4 regions of the Rhizobium sp. NLR8a genome follow, and region 4 is predicted to be linked to each of the others. Evidence: riboswitches for the same ligand, from Rfam matches in the RefSeq annotation. Region 4 holds a riboswitch; each other region holds the start of a gene.
The links. A riboswitch is a leader RNA that binds a small molecule or an ion and turns the genes downstream of it on or off. The one in region 4 is predicted to bind thiamine pyrophosphate.
Positions count from the first base shown of each region.

Region 1: another riboswitch for thiamine pyrophosphate. It lies ahead of thiM (hydroxyethylthiazole kinase); the one in region 4 lies ahead of HJC04_RS32085 (HMP/thiamine-binding protein).
Region 2: another riboswitch for thiamine pyrophosphate. It lies ahead of thiC (phosphomethylpyrimidine synthase ThiC); the one in region 4 lies ahead of HJC04_RS32085 (HMP/thiamine-binding protein).
Region 3: another riboswitch for thiamine pyrophosphate. It lies ahead of thiC (phosphomethylpyrimidine synthase ThiC); the one in region 4 lies ahead of HJC04_RS32085 (HMP/thiamine-binding protein).

Region 1 covers NZ_JABDWI010000002.1:420,803-425,235, forward strand. Annotated here, with positions in the region: gene thiD (bifunctional hydroxymethylpyrimidine kinase/phosphomethylpyrimidine kinase) at 1-740, opposite strand, end outside; gene thiE (thiamine phosphate synthase) at 737-1,372, opposite strand; gene thiM (hydroxyethylthiazole kinase) at 1,369-2,172, opposite strand; TPP riboswitch at 2,223-2,319, opposite strand; gene HJC04_RS05265 (DUF1349 domain-containing protein) at 2,448-3,032, opposite strand; gene HJC04_RS05270 (ABC transporter substrate-binding protein) at 3,261-4,433, shown strand, end outside.
Region 2 covers NZ_JABDWI010000001.1:449,334-453,766, reverse strand. Annotated here, with positions in the region: partial or broken gene HJC04_RS31545 (thiazole synthase) at 1-185, opposite strand, end outside; gene thiS (sulfur carrier protein ThiS) at 189-386, opposite strand; gene thiO (glycine oxidase ThiO) at 383-1,357, opposite strand; gene thiC (phosphomethylpyrimidine synthase ThiC) at 1,359-3,185, opposite strand; TPP riboswitch at 3,277-3,388, opposite strand; partial or broken gene HJC04_RS02060 (amino acid ABC transporter ATP-binding protein) at 3,817-4,330, opposite strand; partial or broken gene HJC04_RS32175 (IS6 family transposase) at 4,381-4,433, opposite strand, start outside.
Region 3 covers NZ_JABDWI010000016.1:1,386-5,818, forward strand. Annotated here, with positions in the region: gene thiO (glycine oxidase ThiO) at 1-586, opposite strand, end outside; gene thiC (phosphomethylpyrimidine synthase ThiC) at 589-2,421, opposite strand; TPP riboswitch at 2,516-2,647, opposite strand; gene HJC04_RS26720 (SPFH domain-containing protein) at 3,295-4,433, shown strand, end outside.
Region 4 covers NZ_JABDWI010000005.1:19,972-24,404, forward strand. Annotated here, with positions in the region: gene HJC04_RS10545 (LysR family transcriptional regulator) at 1-104, opposite strand, end outside; gene HJC04_RS10550 (helix-turn-helix transcriptional regulator) at 183-521, opposite strand; gene HJC04_RS10555 (SDR family NAD(P)-dependent oxidoreductase) at 625-1,395, opposite strand; gene soxR (redox-sensitive transcriptional activator SoxR) at 1,519-1,989, opposite strand; TPP riboswitch at 2,325-2,437, shown strand; partial or broken gene HJC04_RS32085 (HMP/thiamine-binding protein) at 2,428-2,544, shown strand; gene HJC04_RS10565 (ABC transporter permease) at 2,598-3,404, shown strand; gene HJC04_RS10570 (ABC transporter ATP-binding protein) at 3,401-4,213, shown strand; gene HJC04_RS10575 (ABC transporter substrate-binding protein) at 4,283-4,433, shown strand, end outside.

The sequences.
Region 1 (4,433 bases), on a different contig from region 4:
CCGGCGGCTGCGACCGCGCCGGCGAGATAGTCCTTGGCAATGGCAACAGCCCCTGGCGTCGAGTCGCCTTTGGCGAGTTCGGCGGCCAGCGCGCTGGACAGCGTGCAGCCGGTGCCGTGGGTATTCTTGGTCGGCACGCGTCGCGCCTCGAACCAGTGCAGGCCGTCGGCAGTGGCAAGCACGTCGGGGCTTTCGTCACCGTCGAGGTGTCCGCCCTTGACCAGCACGGCGGCCGGACCAAGGGCGCGCAGCCGCTCGGCCTGGGCGGCCATCTCGGCCCGGTTTGTCGCGACCGGCTGGTGCAGAAGTGCGGCGGCTTCCGGCAGGTTCGGGGTGAGAAGCGTGGCAAGTGGCAGCAGCCGCCTGGTCAGCACGTCGACCGCTTCAGGTGCGAGCAGGGCGGCGCCCCCCTTGGCGATCATCACCGGGTCGAGAACGACGGGGATGCCACGCCGGTGCGCGAGGGCTGCGGCAACAGCCTCGGCGATGCCGGCATTGGCGATCATGCCGATCTTGACGGCGTCGACGCGCACATCGGCAAAGACGGCATCGACCTGGTCGGCGACGAATTGCGGCGGCACCAGATGCACGCCGCTCACCCCTTGCGTGTTCTGCGCCGTCAGCGCGGTCAGCACCGCCATGCCGTAGACGCCGCGGGCGGAAAAGGCCTTGAGATCGGCCTGGATGCCGGCACCGCCCGAGGGATCGGAGCCGGCGATGGAGAGAACGTTGCGGATCATGGGCGGACCTTTCGGATTTCTGCGGCGATGCGGCGCGTGGCCGCCTCGGGGTCCGGCGTGCCGGCGATGGCTGAGACGACGGCAAGCCCATTGGCGCCTGCGGCAAATACCTCGGCCACGTGGTTCGCCTTGAGGCCGCCGATGGCGACTGACGGCACCGGCGAAGCCTTCACCAGCCTTGCCAGACCGTCAAAGCCGATCGGCTGCTTGTGGTCGGCCTTGGTCGGCGTCGCAAAGACCGGTCCGACGCCGGCATAATCGACGAGACCGGGATCGACGGCGCTAGCAAGCGGCGCGGTCTCGACCGAGAGGCCGAGGATCATCCCGGGGCCGATCATCGTCCGTGCCGTGCGCGCGTCCATGTCTTCCTGGCCGATATGTAGGCCGTCGGCACTTATGGCGATCGCCGCCTCGACATCGTCGTTGACGATGAGCAGGGCGCCGGTTCCCGCAAGCGCTTGTTTCAAGGCTCGGCCGGTCTCGATCATTCTGGTCGTGCCCGCATGTTTGTCGCGCAGTTGCACCATCGTGGCGCCGCCGGCAACGGCAAGGCGCGCGGTCTCGACCATGCCGATCCCGGCGCAGAGTTCGGGGTCGAGGACGAGATAGAGCGAAAGGTCGAAAACCTTCATACGGCCGAAATCCTTGCCCGGGCATCGAGCGTTTCGGCGTCCAGGGCTGACAGCGCATCGAGGAAACGCCAAGCGAAGGAGCCGGGGCCGGCCGCCCCGAGGGCGGCATCCTCGCCCGCGACGGAGAAGGTCGCAAGGGCCGCAACTGTCGCCCCGAACGTATCCTCAGGGGCGGTCGCGGCAAAGGCGCCGATCAGGCAGGTGAGCGAGCAGCCGAGTGCGGTGACCTGCGGCATCAGGACCGATCCGCCTTTGATGCGCACGGCTCTTTCACCATCGGTGACGAAATCGGCCGCACCGGTGACGGCGACCACCGCCCGCTGCCGCTCGGCGAGCCGCCGCGCCGAGCCTTCCGCCTGCTCGACCGGGTCGCGGCTGTCGACGCCCTGGCCGCGGCTCTCTCCGCCGGCAAGGGCGATGATCTCGGAAGCATTGCCGCGGATGATCGTCGGCTTCAGCGCCAGGAGATCGGCGACCGCTCCGCGGCGGAAGGCCGTCGCGTAATGCGCGACCGGATCGAGGACCCATGGTTTGCCGGCTGCGTTGGCGGCCCTCGCCGCCGTCTGCATGCCTTCGATCCATTGCGTCGAAAGCGTGCCGATGTTGATGGTCAATGCATTCGCGATGCCGGCGAATTCGCCGGCTTCTTCAGCGGCGTGCACCATGGCGGGCGAGGCGCCCGACGCAAGCAGAACATTGGCCGCGATGTTCATGGCGACATAATTGGTGATGCACTGGACGAGCGGCGGCTTTTCGCGCATCGCCTTCAGCATGGCTCCCGACGTGATCTTGTTTTGCATGGCGCCCCTTTCAGGCGGGGGCGGGCACGGGGCAATTCGTGCGGGCGAAACCGCGACCCCGAGCGACTCCCTCCGCCGGCATTATCCGGTTCAGGTTCGAAGGGTGCTTCTCAGCCCGTCTGTCGACGGGCGCCCCTGTCTCTCATCGCGCTCTTTTTCGCAGAGAACGGGGCGGATGTCATCTCGAAAATGAGGGTTCGGTACTCTCCTTGCGGCTGCGCTTTAGGCGTGAACGTTGCTGCTCAGGAATGCAATCCCGATCGCATCCTATCCGGCTAACTCAAATCGTGAAGATCCGTCGTAATCGCCGGCCCGATCGAAAACTCCGAAAACCGCACCCTCAACCCGCTGCGCTCCGGCGTGCAGGCCGCCGGCCCGACTTCATAGCGGTCGGCAGCCGGGAAGGGCGCTAGCCGCAGCAGCGGCCAGCGGCTGCCGTCGCGGGAGGCCTGGATGCGCATGGCGCCGCCTGCGACGGTGACGCGGATGTGGAAATCTTCGAGTTCCTCGAAGGGCTGGGACACCGACCAGTCGGATCTGCCGTCGGTGACGACGGCGCTGAGGAAGGCTTCGCCGTCGGTGAATTCGACGCCTGACTTCACCCAGCGTGTTTCGTCGAGGCGCACCATCAGGCCGGCCTGATCGTAGAGGGTGCGGAATTCGCCCTGGATGCGGATCTCGGCGGTGAAGCTGTCACCGGTGGGAAAAGCGAGGAAATGGCCGTTGTCGCGGGTGAAGCCGTAATAGGTTTCGCACCAAAAATCGGTTTTCTCGTCGGTCGTCAGGGTGAGGCTGGTTTCGTCTGCGCGCCAGCTGGCCGGCTCGTTCAGCCACTTTCCTTTGTTGAAATCGATGCTCATCCCGTTCTCCCGTTCTGTTGAAGCCTGACCGCAGGCGACCACCTGACTTTGGCATATCATGCCGCTTTCATGCAGCGCAGACAGCCGCAGATGAAGATGGTGCTTTTTCGGCGTCGCGCTATCCGCGGCTGCATAATCCGTCGCCCGCGCTTGACAGGATCGATCCAGTTCTTATTCTGTTACAAAAAGATGAATTGCATAATAATGGAACTAAACGGGAGCCATCACATGAAAACACTGGTCGCATTCCTGCTCGGTACCGCGCTCGTCGCCCTGCCGTCCGCCCTGCTTGCCCAGGAAAAGGGCGGCGTCATCAATGTCGCGACGATCGGCGAGCCGCCGACGCTCGATCCGATGTCGTCGACGGCTGATCTTGTCGGCATCGTCACCCAGCATATTTTCGAAACGCTCTACACCTTCGACAAGAGTTGGAACGTCACGCCGCTGCTGGCCGAAAGCCTGCCGGAGATCAGCGCCGACGGCAAAACCTATACGATCAAGCTGAGGACCGGCATCAAGTTCCACGACAATACAGACATGACGTCCGAGGATGTTGTCGCCTCGCTTGGCCGCTGGACGAAGATCGCCTCGCGCGGCAAGCAGGTGGCGGGCTTCATCGGCAAGATCGCCGCGACCGATCCTTCGACCGTCACCATCACCCTGAAGCAGCCCTATGCGCCGCTGACCTCGTTGCTCGCCTTCAACAATTCGGCGGCGATCATCATCCCTTCCGAAAAGCAGGACGAACCGATGAAGGAATTCATTGGCACCGGCCCCTATATGCTGAAGGAGCGCAAGGCCGACCAATATATCCAGCTCGTCCGCTTCGACGGCTATAAGTCACGCGAGGGCGACGGCAATGGTTACGGCGGCGCCCGCCATCAATATCTCGATGAAATCCGCTTCGTGCCGGTGCCGGATCCGAACACCCGCGTCGAGGCCGCCATTTCGGGCCAATATGATTATGTCGACTCGATCGCGGTCGAATCCTACGACAAGCTGAAGGCGTCGACTGCCTCGCAGCCGGTCATGCTGAAGCCCTTCGGTTATCCGGTCTTCGTCTTCAATACGAAGGAAGGTGTGGCTGCCAATGTCGAGGTCCGCAAGGCGATCCGCCAAGCGCTCAGCATGGAAGACATGCTGGCGGCAGCCTTCGGCAGCAAGGATTTTTATGCGCTCGACGGCGCCATCTACCCCAAGACCTTTGCCTGGTCGACGGATGCCGGCGTCGAGGGCGCCTATAATGTCGCCGATCCGGAAGGGGCGGCGGCTGCCGCCAAGAAAGCGGGTTACAACGGCGAGCCGATCCGCATCCTGACCAGCCGTCAATACGAGTTCCATTACAAGATGGCGCAGGTCGCCGCCGAATATCTGAAGCTTGCCGGCTTCACCGTCGATATG
Region 2 (4,433 bases), on a different contig from region 4:
GAGTGCGCGGATCATCTCGAAGAAGGCGCCCCCAGTGCGGCGCCAGACATCTCACGACGAAGCGAGACGGTGACTATTTCCGTCGCCGATTGCCTGACAGCCTCGGAGAGGACGGCAGGAGAGGGGTATCGCGCTGTGCCGAGCAGCAGACGGGAGTTTATTTCGGATCCATAAAGCGTCAGCATCCGTCAGCCTCCTTGCATCGGCGACAGGATTTCGATCCTGTCATTGTCGTTGAGCGAACGATTGAACCGGTCTTCGCGATGGACCAGCTCACCGTTGACGGCTGTCGCCAGCCAGTCACCCTCGTATTCCATCAGGACTAAAAGCTCCGACAGCGTCTCAGCCGCGACATCCTGGGCCTCGCCATTAACGATCACTTTCATGAGGCATTGCTTCCCGTGGTATGTTGGTTGAAGACAAGTTCAGCCGCCTCGGCCGCCATGGCTGGCGCGAGCAGAAAGCCGTGGCGGTAGAGGCCGTTGAGCGAGATCACCTTTCCCTGACGGCTTGCGCGTGGAAGATTGTCTGGAAAGGCTGGGCGGATTCCGACACCCGTTTCGATTATGGTTGCATCGGCAAAGGCCGGAAATAGCGTGTATGCAGCGTTGAGGAGTTCCATCAGTGAACGGGCGACAATAGGCCCGTCGAATTCCGTCTCGATCATCGTCGCGCCGACCATGAACAGACCGTCTCCACGCGGGACGATGTAGACGGGGAAACGCGGATGGAGCAGGCGGACCGGCCGGGAGAGATCCACGTCGAAGCTTCTAAGGTAAAGCATTTCGCCGCGGACGCCGCGCAATTCCTTTACCTCGCCGATCTGCGCAGCACCCGTGCAATCGACGACACTGTCGAAGCTCTCCTCATGCGAGCTCTCGCCCACGAAGGTGACCCCCTGAACCGTCAGCTTGGTGCGCAGCAGACACAACACTCGCCGGGGATCGAGGTGGGCTTCGCGGCGAAAGAACAGCCCGTGCCGGAACCGCCCGGCAAGGGAGGGTTCCAGCGCCGCGATCGCCGGCTCTTCCAGCCATTCATAACCCGTCGTGCGGCAGGCAAAGCGTCGCAGTTCACCAAGATCGCGAGCAGAGGCGACCACGAGCGTTCCGTTTCGTCGCACCTCTCCCGGCACCATTGCCTCCCATTTGTCGGCGGCGGTCAGACCGCGCATGAGTACCGCGTCATCAGCACTCTCCCGCTCGCACCAGGGCGCCAACATTCCGCCCGCGAGCCACGAAGCAGCACGCAGGAAACCGTCATATGGATCCAGCACGGTGACCTCGGCATCTCGAGCGTGCAGTTCATGCGCCACCGTCAGGCCGGCAACGCCGGCCCCTTTGACAAGCACACGCATCTCATTCGCTCGTTTGCTGCAGGGTTTCTACCGGAATATAAAGGCCGCCGCCCTCGCGATAACGTGCTGCCATCGCATCCAGACCTTCCTTCTGTGCTTCGGCGCGGATATCGTGCGAGATGCGCATGGAGCAGAATTTCGGGCCGCACATGGAGCAGAAATGCGCGACCTTGTGCGCCTCCTTCGGCAGCGTCTCGTCGTGGAAGCTGCGGGCGGTTTCGGGGTCCAGCGAGAGGTTGAACTGATCCTCCCAGCGGAATTCGAAACGGGCGCGGGAGAGCGCGTCATCGCGCAGTTGTGCGGCCGGATGCCCCTTGGCGAGATCGGCGGCGTGGGCGGCGATCTTGTAGGTGATGACGCCGGTCTTGACGTCGTTGCGATCGGGAAGCCCGAGATGTTCCTTCGGCGTGACGTAGCAGAGCATAGCGGTGCCGAACCAGCCGATCATCGCAGCGCCGATGCCAGAGGTGATGTGGTCGTAGCCGGGTGCGATATCCGTCGTCAGCGGCCCGAGCGTGTAGAAGGGTGCCTCGCCGCAGACTTCGAGCTGCTTGTCCATGTTCTCCTTGATCTTGTGCATCGGCACATGGCCGGGGCCCTCGATCATCACCTGGCAGTCTTTCGCCCATGCGATCTTGGTCAGCTCTCCCAGTGTTTCCAGTTCGGCGAACTGCGCCACATCATTCGCGTCAGCGATCGAGCCGGGGCGCAGGCCATCGCCGAGCGAGAAGGAGACGTCATAGGCACGGCAGATGTCGCAGATATCCTCGAAATGCTCGTAGAGGAAGCTTTCGCGGTGATGATGGAGACACCACTTCGCCATGATCGAACCGCCGCGCGAGACAATGCCGGTGACGCGGTTGACGGTGAGCGGGATATAGTGAAGCCGCACGCCGGCATGGATGGTGAAATAGTCGACGCCCTGTTCGGCCTGTTCGATCAACGTGTCGCGATACACCTCCCAGGTCAGGTTCTCGGCAATGCCCTCGACCTTCTCCAGCGCCTGATAGAGCGGCACGGTACCGATCGGCACCGGCGAATTGCGGATGATCCATTCGCGGATGTTGTGGATGTTGCGGCCGGTGGAGAGATCCATGACGGTATCGGCGCCCCAGCGGGCCGCCCAGACCATCTTCTCAACCTCCTCCGCCATCGATGAGGTGACGGCGGAGTTGCCGATATTGGCGTTGATCTTCACCAGAAAATTGCGGCCGATGATCATCGGTTCGGCTTCCGGATGGTTGATGTTGGCGGGGATGATCGCCCGACCCGCCGCCACTTCCTGCCGGACGAATTCCGCCGTCACATGGTCGGGAATATGGGCGCCGAAGCTCTCGCCGCTGCGGACCATGGCTTCGGCCCTCGCTTTGCGGCCGAGATTTTCGCGGATGGCGATGAACTCCATTTCCGGCGTGATGATACCGGCGCGCGCATAGGCGAACTGGGTGACGGCCTTGCCGTCCTTTGCGCGCAGCGGCTGGCGTAGCGCGGGGAATTCAGGCGTCAGCCTTTCGCCGCTGGCAAAGCCGTTGTCTTCGGGACGGACATGGCGGCCCTGATAGGCCTCGACGTCGCCGCGGGCGAGAACCCAGTCGCGTCGCAGTGAGGGCAGCCCCTGTTCGATACGGATCTCGGCGCCGTCGATCGTATAGGGGCCGGAGGAGTCGTAGACGACAACGGGCGGCTCGCCTGATGTCGGATGCAGGCTGATTTCGCGCATCGGCACGCAAATTTCGGGATGGACGTCCCCCCGAATGTAGATCTTCCTGGATGCCGGCAAGGGGCCGGTGGTGACGGATGGGGTGATATTCTTTGCGGCGATATTCATGGTTTGAGGCTCCAAGTTTTCGATTGGAGACCCAGTCCTCAGCCGGAATGATGAAAAGACGCCGGCACGGATTCGACGCGTGAATCCACTGCTTCGAGCGCTTGCACCGTCCCTACGCCAGTATGAACTGGATCAGGTTCAACGGGTCACTGCGCGCGATAGCAGTATCTCAGCCCCTTGCCGGGACCCCCCTGGTGAATGCAAAAAGGGTAGAGGCTTGCCGAGGGGACTGTCAAGCGACAATCTGCGATGGTGTAGGGTCAGGTTACACACAGGCTATCGTGTGCGGAGCCCGCGATCAAACGACGGACAAGGGCAATCGTCCGGCCGGCACGCTTCCACAAGACAAACACCCTTGTCGCATGCAGTGGCAGCCGATTTACTCCGAGCAGTTCGCCGATTGTACGAGATACCGAAGCGCCAATTAGAAAGCAGGCCCGGAACTGGAAAGTCTAGTACTTTGTCCGTGTAGCTTTGACCAAGGTGTTTTGGCATGTCCTGATTGTATTTTTTACAAACTGAACAGTGTCAGGACCAAAATGGCATGGACGGTTTCGATCAGAAAATCGCAAAGCTGCTGCGCGGGAATGGACGCCGGAGTGTCTCGGATCTTGACGGCCCAGACTTGTCATCAACGCAGGATCCGGCTGAGGAACAATCGGGTGCGCTCGTGCTGGGGGTTGTCGAAGAACTCTGCAGGCGAGTTCTGCTCGACGATCTCGCCCCGGTCCAAGAGGATCACCCGGTTGGCGACCTGGCGGGCAAAGCCATTTTCGTGTGTAACGCCGATCATGGTCATGCCTTCTTCGGCCAGGCCGACCATCGTGTCGAGCACTTCCTTGGTCATTTCCGGATCGAGCACCGAGGTCGGCTCGTCGAATAGCATGACGCGCGGGTTCATGCAGAGCGAGCGGGCGATCGCCACGCGCTGCTGCTGAGTTGGCCCGGATAGTTGTTGGACTGCTCGTGGATCTTGACACGTTTGAGGAGGTGGATGGCGACGTCTTCCGCCTGCTCCTTCGGGGTCTTGGGACCCAGATCGGCGCCAGCGTGCTTTTCCAGGATCGCAGGTGCGGGAAGAGGTTGAAATGCTGGAACACCATGCCGACTTCGCGGCACACCTCATCGATCTTCTTCAGATCGTTGGGGGCCAGGCAAATGTCGAAATCCCGCACCGAGTAGCACAAGATTGCCTCCCGGTGAAAACGACGGCCTCGTAGAGTTGCCACTTGTCACCCAGCCGACCCG
Region 3 (4,433 bases), on a different contig from region 4:
GCATCTCTCCGCGAACGCCGCGCAAGCCGGGCAGAAGGCCGATCTGAGCAGCCCCGGTGCAGTCGATCACCCGATCGTAATGGGCAAGGTCAGCATCGCCCGTGGTGCCGAATGTGAGACGCATGCGGGCTTCTTCAAGTCCGGCGGCCAGCCCCGCGAGTGCCTGCCGTGGATCGAGATGCGCTTCCTGCGGAAAGAACAATGCCCTGCGGAAGCGGCCGGCGAGATCCGGTTCAAGAGCCGCGATCGCCTGCTCGTCCAGCCATTCCCATCCGCTTGTCCGGCGACAAAAGTGGTCGAGTTCGCCGGCATCGCGCCCGGCCGCCACGACAAGCGTTCCCCGACGATTGATATGGCCGGGTAGTGCTGCCTCCCACCAATCGGCGGCAAGACGGCCGAGCGCCAGGACCGGCTCCTCCGCGCTTTCCCTTTCGCACCATGGGGCCAGCATGCCGCCGGCAAAGCCGGAAGCGCCTGCACCGATCCGGTCGGCTTGATCAGCGACGCTGACCCGGAAACCATGTCGATAGAGCTGCCAGGCAACGGTGAGGCCGGCAACGCCGGCCCCCTTGACGAGAATATGCATCGTCATTCTCCGGCAGGCGTTTTCGCGGCCTCGGCGACCGGCATGTAGAGATCGCCGCCATCACGATACCTGGCAGCCATCGCTTCCAGTCCTTCTTTCTGAGCTTCGGCGCGAATGTCGTGGGAAATGCGCATGGAACAGAATTTCGGGCCGCACATCGAACAGAAATGCGCTACCTTGTGCGCCTCTTTCGGCAGGGTCTCGTCATGGAAGGAACGCGCCGTATCCGGGTCGAGCGAGAGGTTGAACTGGTCTTCCCAGCGAAATTCGAAGCGCGCCCGCGACAGTGCATCGTCACGGATGCGGGCGGCCGGATGGCCCTTGGCAAGGTCGGCGGCATGCGCGGCAATCTTGTAGGTGATGACACCGGTCTTGACGTCGCTGCGGTCGGGCAGGCCCAGATGCTCCTTCGGCGTGACGTAGCAGAGCATCGCCGTTCCGAACCAGCCGATCATTGCGGCTCCGATGCCGGAGGTGATGTGATCGTAGCCGGGGGCGATATCGGTCGTCAGCGGTCCGAGCGTATAGAAGGGAGCCTCGCCGCAGACCTTGAGCTGCTTGTCCATATTCTCCTTGATCTTGTGCATCGGCACGTGGCCGGGGCCTTCGATCATCACCTGGCAATCCCTGGCCCAGGCGATCTTGGTCAGTTCGCCGAGGGTTTCAAGCTCGGCAAATTGCGCGGCGTCGTTGGCATCGGCGATCGAGCCGGGGCGAAGACCATCTCCAAGCGAGAAGGATACGTCATAGGCGCGGCAGATGTCGCAGATTTCCTCGAAATGCTCATAGAGGAAGCTCTCCTTGTGGTGATGCAGACACCACTTGGCCATGATCGAACCGCCGCGTGAGACGATGCCGGTGACACGATTGACGGTGAGCGGGATATAGGCAAGCCGCACGCCCGCATGAATGGTGAAATAATCGACCCCCTGCTCGGCCTGTTCAATCAGCGTATCGCGATAGACTTCCCACGTGAGATCCTCGGCTATGCCGTTCACCTTTTCCAGCGCCTGGTAGAGCGGCACCGTTCCGATCGGAACCGGCGAATTGCGGATGATCCATTCCCGGATGTTGTGAATGTTGCGGCCGGTGGAAAGGTCCATGACCGTGTCGGCACCCCAGCGGATTGCCCAGACCATCTTCTCCACCTCTTCCGCCATCGACGAGGTAACGGCCGAGTTGCCGATATTGGCGTTGATCTTCACCAGGAAATTCCGGCCGATGATCATCGGTTCGGCCTCCGGATGGTTGATGTTGGCTGGAATGATCGCCCGGCCGGCTGCCACTTCCTGCCGCACGAATTCGGCCGTCACGAAATCGGGAACGTCAGCGCCAAAGCTCTCGCCGTCGCGAGCGAGCGTCTCCTTCGTGGCCTGCCGGCCAAGGTTTTCGCGGATGGCGATGAACTCCATTTCCGGCGTGACGATGCCGGCACGCGCATAGGCGAGCTGGGTGACGGCGCGGCCGGCCTTTGCCTTCAGCGGCGTGCTGCGAAGGGGGAATTCCGGCGTCAGCCGTTCGCCTGTGGCAAAACCATTGTCTTCAGGCTTCACCACACGGCCTTCATAGGCTTCGACGTCGCCCCGCGCCCTGATCCAGCTCTCGCGCAAACGCGGGAGCCCGGCGTCGATCGAGACCGTATGTGTCGGGTCGGTATAGGGGCCGGAGGAGTCATAGACCGTTACCGGCGGTTCGCCCGAGGTCGGGTGAAGGCTGATTTCGCGCATCGGCACGCGCAGATCCGGATAGAGCGTTCCGGGCTTGGCGATCTTGGTCGAGCCCGGAAGCGGGCCGGTGGTGACGACCGGAGTAAGCTTGGGTGCAACAATATTCATGGGTGAGGCTCCAAGGTTTGACGTTTGGAGACCCAGTTCCAGAGTTGGAATGATGAAAAGACGCCTCAAGCAACAAAGCGAAATCCGCCCGACAGCCGCAGCGTCCGCACCGTCCCTACGCCAGTATGAACTGGATCAGGTTCAACGGGTCACTGCGCCACAACAGGCAAAGCCGTATTGTTCAGCAGAATCTCAGCCCCTTGCCGGGACACCCCTGGTGAATGCTCGGCATCAAAGACCGGAGTGGCCCTGATGTCAAGCCGACCCTCACGCGTTCTCATCCGCCGGCTTTGAGTCCGCGGCAGACATCATTCCGCGTCCTCACGCGAGCTACGGCTCTCGCCAAAGGACTACCGTCAGCCGATCTCGGAAACTTGCGGCTTAGATAAGCGGGGATCGGTGTATCGACCCGACTGTACAAGAAATGCGCCACACCAACAGCAGACAAGACGTGGATAGCGAGCGTGCCTGACCTTGCAGAGGGCCTGCCAACGCAATTTTCCAGACCCCGGCTCAACGGCCCGGTATGTAAGTCAAGCGGCAATATTTATTCAGCTGAATTGAATGTTCGAAATAGCAAAATCACTGGAAGTACTTATCCGATTTCAGCATTGAATATCTTTACACCGATAGCTGTTGTCCTTACTTCCTCTATCGTTATGTCTAGCAAGGCAACACCGATGTGAGACCACTCACGACCCGCCGTCCCCCAGCGGGACTCGCGGTCATTCTCCCTGACAATCAGCAGCCTTAAGCGTTCGACAGGTTCTTAGCGCGTCGAGCAAAAAGGCGCGCCATTTCCCCGTCATATCAACCAACGCCAACCGGGCGGTCATCGGGTGGACGAACCCGTGCGCCTATGCGAGAGAAAAGATGGAAACCCTCCAATACCTTAGCCCGATGGGATGGAAGGCGATCGAAATCGCTGTGACCCTCATCATACTGGCCATGCTGTTCCGGTGGAGCGGAGTAATCCGCTATATCCCCAACGACAGGCTCGGCATCCTCGAAAAGCTGTGGAGCTTTCGCGGCTCCGTCGACAATGGCTTCATCGCGCTCTATGGCGAGGCCGGCTTTCAGCCGGATGTCGTGCGCGGCGGTCTGCATTTCTTCATGCCGTTCCAGTATTCGATGCATCGCGCCAACCTCGTGACCATTCCGCAGGGCCAGATCGGCTATGTCTTCGCCCGTGACGGCGAGCCGTTGCCGCCGACCCAGACGCTGGCCTCGAATATCGATGCCGATGATTTTCAGGATGTGCGCAGCTTTCTCACCAAGGGCGGCCAGAAGGGGCCGCAACGCAAGATCCTGCGCGAAGGCACATATGCCATCAATCTCGCGCAGTTCATCGTGTTGACCGCGCAATCAACTTATGCAGTCAACCTGAACGCGTCGGAACAAAGACTGTTTTCCGACATGTCCACTTTGATCACTGAGCGGAATGGCTTCGAGCCCGTCCTCATCCACGACGCCGAGGACCTGATCGGGATCGTCACCATCCATGACGGTCCGGCGCTGCCGGATGGCGAGATCATCGCGCCGACCGTTGCCAACAACCCGAAGGATCCGAACTTCCACAATAATTTCCAGGATCCGGAGAAGTTTCTCAATGCCGGCGGTTATCGCGGCCGGCAATTGCAGGTGCTTGCCGACGGCAGCTATTTCCTCAACCGCATCTTCGCGACCGTCGAACTCGTGGAAAAGACGATCATCGACGTCGGCACGGTGGGTGTCGTCGTCTCCTATACCGGCCGGCGAAGCGCGGATATTTCAGGTCAGTCTTATCGCCACGGCGAACTGGTCGAGACGGGCGCACGCGGTGTCTGGTCGACGCCGCTTCTGCCGGGCAAATATGCGTTCAACACCTATGCCGGCAATATCATCATCGTGCCGACCACAAACTTCGTGCTCAAATGGACGAAGGAACAGTTCGGCGAGCACCGGCTGGACGAAAACCTTTCAGAAGTGTCGCTGATCACCAGGGATGCGTTCGAACCGGTGCTGCCACTCTC
Region 4 (4,433 bases):
ATGGCGGCCGAAAGTGTCGGTTGCGAGATCCCGCACTCCTCGGCGGCGCGGCCGAAATGCTTTTCGTTGGCAAGGGCGATGAAAAATTCCAGCTTGTCGATCATCCGGTCTCCCGATCCGGCGCGAAATCATCCGGATCAGCCTATCTTCGACGCAGCAACCGTGCTCCGCAAGGGCGGGTGCTAATTGTTTTCTGCAGGAAAAAGATCGAACAGCGATTCGAGGAAGGCAAGCACGCTCGTATTGCCGATACGGTAATAGACGAGCCTGCCCTGACGGCGCGTATTGACAAGGCCTTCGAGCCTCAAACGCGCGAGCTGCTGCGAGACCATCGCCTGCTGAATGCCGAGGATATTTTCGATTTCACCCACCGTCCGCTCCTCGGTCGCGAGTATGCAAAGAATTAGAAGTCGGGTCTGGTGCGCCAGCGCCTTCAGCAGATCGCTCGCCTCACGAGCGTTTCCAGCGAGTTTGTGCAATTCCTGACCGGACATTCCCGGCTCGGGCTTGGGCAATGGCATTCGACATCTCGGAAGGGAAGCGAAAAGGCAGATCAGCCCAATAGCATATTCGCACACGCGAATTTGCCAAAAGTGATCAAATGTCAAAAAAGGTCTAACTAAATCAGCAGATAAGCTGGCCGCCATTGATCTCGAGGACCTGGCCGGTAATGTATCCGGAGAGGGAGGGTGCCGCCAGGAACAGATAGGCCGGAGCGCAATCCTCCGCTGTGCCCAGCCGCTGCAAGGGAATAGACTTTCTCGTCTGCTCCAGCTTTTCGCGGGAAGAATAGCGCTCATGGAAATCCGTCTCGATCGTTCCGGGCGAGACACAATTGACGCGGATGCCATCCGGCGCAAGCTCGCGGGCAAGCGCCTTGGAATAGGTTGAAATGAAGGCTTTCGAGGCGGAATAGATCGAAGAACCGGGGCTGCCGCCGGTCAGCGCGGAAATTGAAACGGTGTTGACGATGGCAGCGCCTTCCGCCGCCTTCAATGCCGGTAGCAACGCACGCGTCAGCGCCACCACCGACGTCTGGTTCAAACGCACGATCGCCTCATAATCTGCGTCGGTCAGTGTGGCAGCCGGAAAACGGCCGAGCATGGTGCCGGCGTTATTGACGAGCACATGCACCTTGTCGAAGAAGGCGAGCGCATTTTCGGCAAATTGCGCAGCGCCGCCAACGGCGGTGAAATCGGCGTGCAGCAACAGCGCCCGTCTTTCGGATTCAGCCGTCAGCAGAAAATCCGGCAGCTCGCGTCCCGGTTTGCGCCCGATATGGACGATCACCTTTGCGCCGCAGTCCAAGAACTGCCGGGCCACTTCGAGGCCGATGCCCCGCCCGGCGCCGGTCACGATGACATTGCGATTCTCGAATAGTCTCGGATGGAACACGAAGCCGTCCTCCTCGCGGACAATGCCGCCTGTTGCGCCATTCGCCCTTAACATATGAGCGCGCCGGCCGAAAGAAAGGCGGCATCATCTTTCCGCCAGAGGCTAGAGCTTTTCCCTGAAAGCTCATATGTCGATTTCGGTCTCCAGCAGCCGTGCGCCTGGCCCCTCCTCGCCGAGCCGATCGAAGGGATTGCGCAACGGACAGCTTTCGATCGACAGGCAGCCGCAGCCGATGCAGCCGGTCAGGCGGTCTCGCAGCAGGCTCAGCCGCCTGATTCGCGCGTCGAGTTCATCCTTCCAGCGCGCCGACAGCGTCTGCCAGTCGGCAACCGTCGGCGTGCGTCCCTGCGGCAGGGAGGCAAATGCCGTCTGGATTTCCGAAAGCGGTATGCCAACACGTTGCGCCACCTTGATGATGCCGAGCCGGCGAAGCACATCGCGTCCGTATCGCCGCTGATTGCCGCGCGTGCGGATACTCGAAATCAGCCCCTTGGCTTCGTAGAAATGCAGTGCCGAGACGGCAAGACCACTGCGTTGCGCCACTTCGCCGACTGTCAGAAGCCTGCCGAGCGGCGTCGCAGAAATCCTATTCATCGCCCATTGACCTCAATATTAGTTGAGGTTTTATAACCCCTGCTCCCCCGGCCGTAAAGCGCGAGGGCGCAGGAAGGAGCGACAGCGAGATCATCCGGTCGATACGAAGCTGAAATGATGGCATCGGCGCTTGTCCGCCCTGGTACCGATCGCCCCTGCCGATATAGCCGCCCGAGAGGCGAGCGCTCGGGTTCCGTTCCCGGCAGGTACGGAACCTCGGAAAACACCCGGACAGGACCTCGTCCGGGTGTTTTTTCATCTGCGCCCCGTCCCGGCCGGCCGGACGGGTTTGTAATTTTGCGGTTGCGGCAACAAAACCCCGATGATAGTTTTCGCCGAATGACAGGGGAGCTCTGTATCGCCGGGGCTGAGATGCGAGGCGCAAGCCTCCGGACCCTTCTAAGCTGATCTGGGTAATGCCAGCGGAGCGAGGTCCAAATGTGTTCCGGCGCGCAAGTGTCACTCTACCCGACGTCCGGCAATTCCGCCGGCATCCCTCTCGATGCCGTCAAGGCAACCGCCCCCAATCGCGGTAGGCTGCGCATCGAGACCGATGTCCTCGACAGGTTTGCGCTAACGGCCAGACGAAAGCCTGAAATCGAACGCCGATGACATCGCCACGACCATCGGATTCGCGCCTTGCGACGCTCTGTCTCGCCGTGTACCGGGCAATGCCCGCCTTGCTCGCAGGCTTTGCCTTTCTGGCGGCATGGGAACTCTATGTGGATCTTTCCGGCATCAAACCGTCCATTCTGCCGGCGCCTTCGCGTATTCTTATCCAGGGCTGGCTGAACCGAGAGGGGCTGATATCAAACACCTGGCCGACGCTCGGCGCGACACTCGGCGGCTTCGCCCTGTCGCTCGCCTTCGCCTTCGCCTCTTCGATCCTGATGGATTTCATGCCCTTCATGCGTCGGGCACTGCTGCCGATCTTCATCGCCAGCCAGACTCTGCCGCTGGTGGCGATCGCACCCCTCGTCGTTCTCTGGTTCGGTTTCGGCCTTTTGCCGAAGATATTGCTGGTGGCGCTCGTCACTTTCTTTCCGCTGCTCGTTGCCCTGCTTCAGGGTTATGAGGCGACCGATCGCGACATCGCCGAGCTCTTGAATTCGATGAAGGCGAGTCGCTGGCGCATTTTCCGCCTGGCGCGGCTTCCCTCGTCGCTGCCCTATTTCTTCGCCGGCCTTCGAATTTCGATCACCTATGCCGTCGTCGGCGCGATCTTTGCCGAATATGCCGGCGCTGCAAGCGGCCTCGGCATTTATATCCTCAACGCCAAGAACAATTTCCGTCCCGATCTCGTGCTCGCCGCCGTGATCGTCAGCGCTGTGTTGACGCTCTGCCTCTTCGCGCTGACGGTGGTTATCCAGCGTTTCGTCATGCCCTGGCAGCCATCCAAGGAACGGCGCCGATGACCGGTCAGATGCTTGAGCTGCGCAACATCTCGAAGTCCTTCGACGGCATGAAGGTCCTGGACGACATTTCGCTCGCGGTCGCAAACGGCGAGTTCGTCTCGATCGTTGGCCCATCCGGCTCGGGAAAATCGACCGTGCTGAGACTGCTGACTCAGGCGCTGCGGCCGGATTCCGGCAACATGCTTTTCAACGGTGCGGCGCTGGAACAGACGCCGCATTCCTTTGCCTTCATGCCGCAACGCGATGCGCTGATGCCCTGGCGCCGGATCATCGACAATGCCGTGCTCGGCCTGGAAGTGAGGGGCATGAATCGGCGGGCCGCCCGCGCCGCTGTCGCGCCCCTCTTCGAGCGGTTTGGCCTGGCCGGCTTCGAGCATCACTACCCCGCCTCTCTTTCCGGCGGCATGCGCCAGCGTGCTGCACTGCTGCGCACCGTCATCCAGAAGCAGGACATGCTGCTGCTCGACGAGCCCTTCGGCGCGCTCGATGCGCTGACTCGCATCCAGATCCAGGAGTGGCTGCAAGACATGTGGACCGAACATCGCTGGACGGCGCTGCTGATCACCCACGATGTTCGCGAGGCCGTTTTCCTCTCCGACCGGATCTACGTGCTGTCTGCCCGCCCGGCCCGCGTCATCCGCGAATTCCGCGTTTCCCTGCCCCGCCCGAGAAGCATCGCTGATCTCGGTTCGCCCGCGGCCCAGGCAATCGAGACTGAAATCCTGCAAACCCTGCTTCATCCGCAAGAACAGGATGATTTCAGGCCGGTCGGCCTGCAATCTGAATCCTGTTCCAATTTAAAGAGTTAGAGCACGATGTCGTCCGAAAACCGCTCACACTTTTCGGGATCCTGCTCTAATAGACCTGAGGAGGTCACCATGCTGCTTCTCACCCGTCGACAGACGATCCTCGCCGCTATCGCAACAAGCCTCGCCGGCCGCGCCGCCTTCGCTCAATCGGCGCCCGCAAAGGTTCGTATCGCGCTCGACTGGACGCCCAACACCAACCACATCGGCATCTATGTCGCCA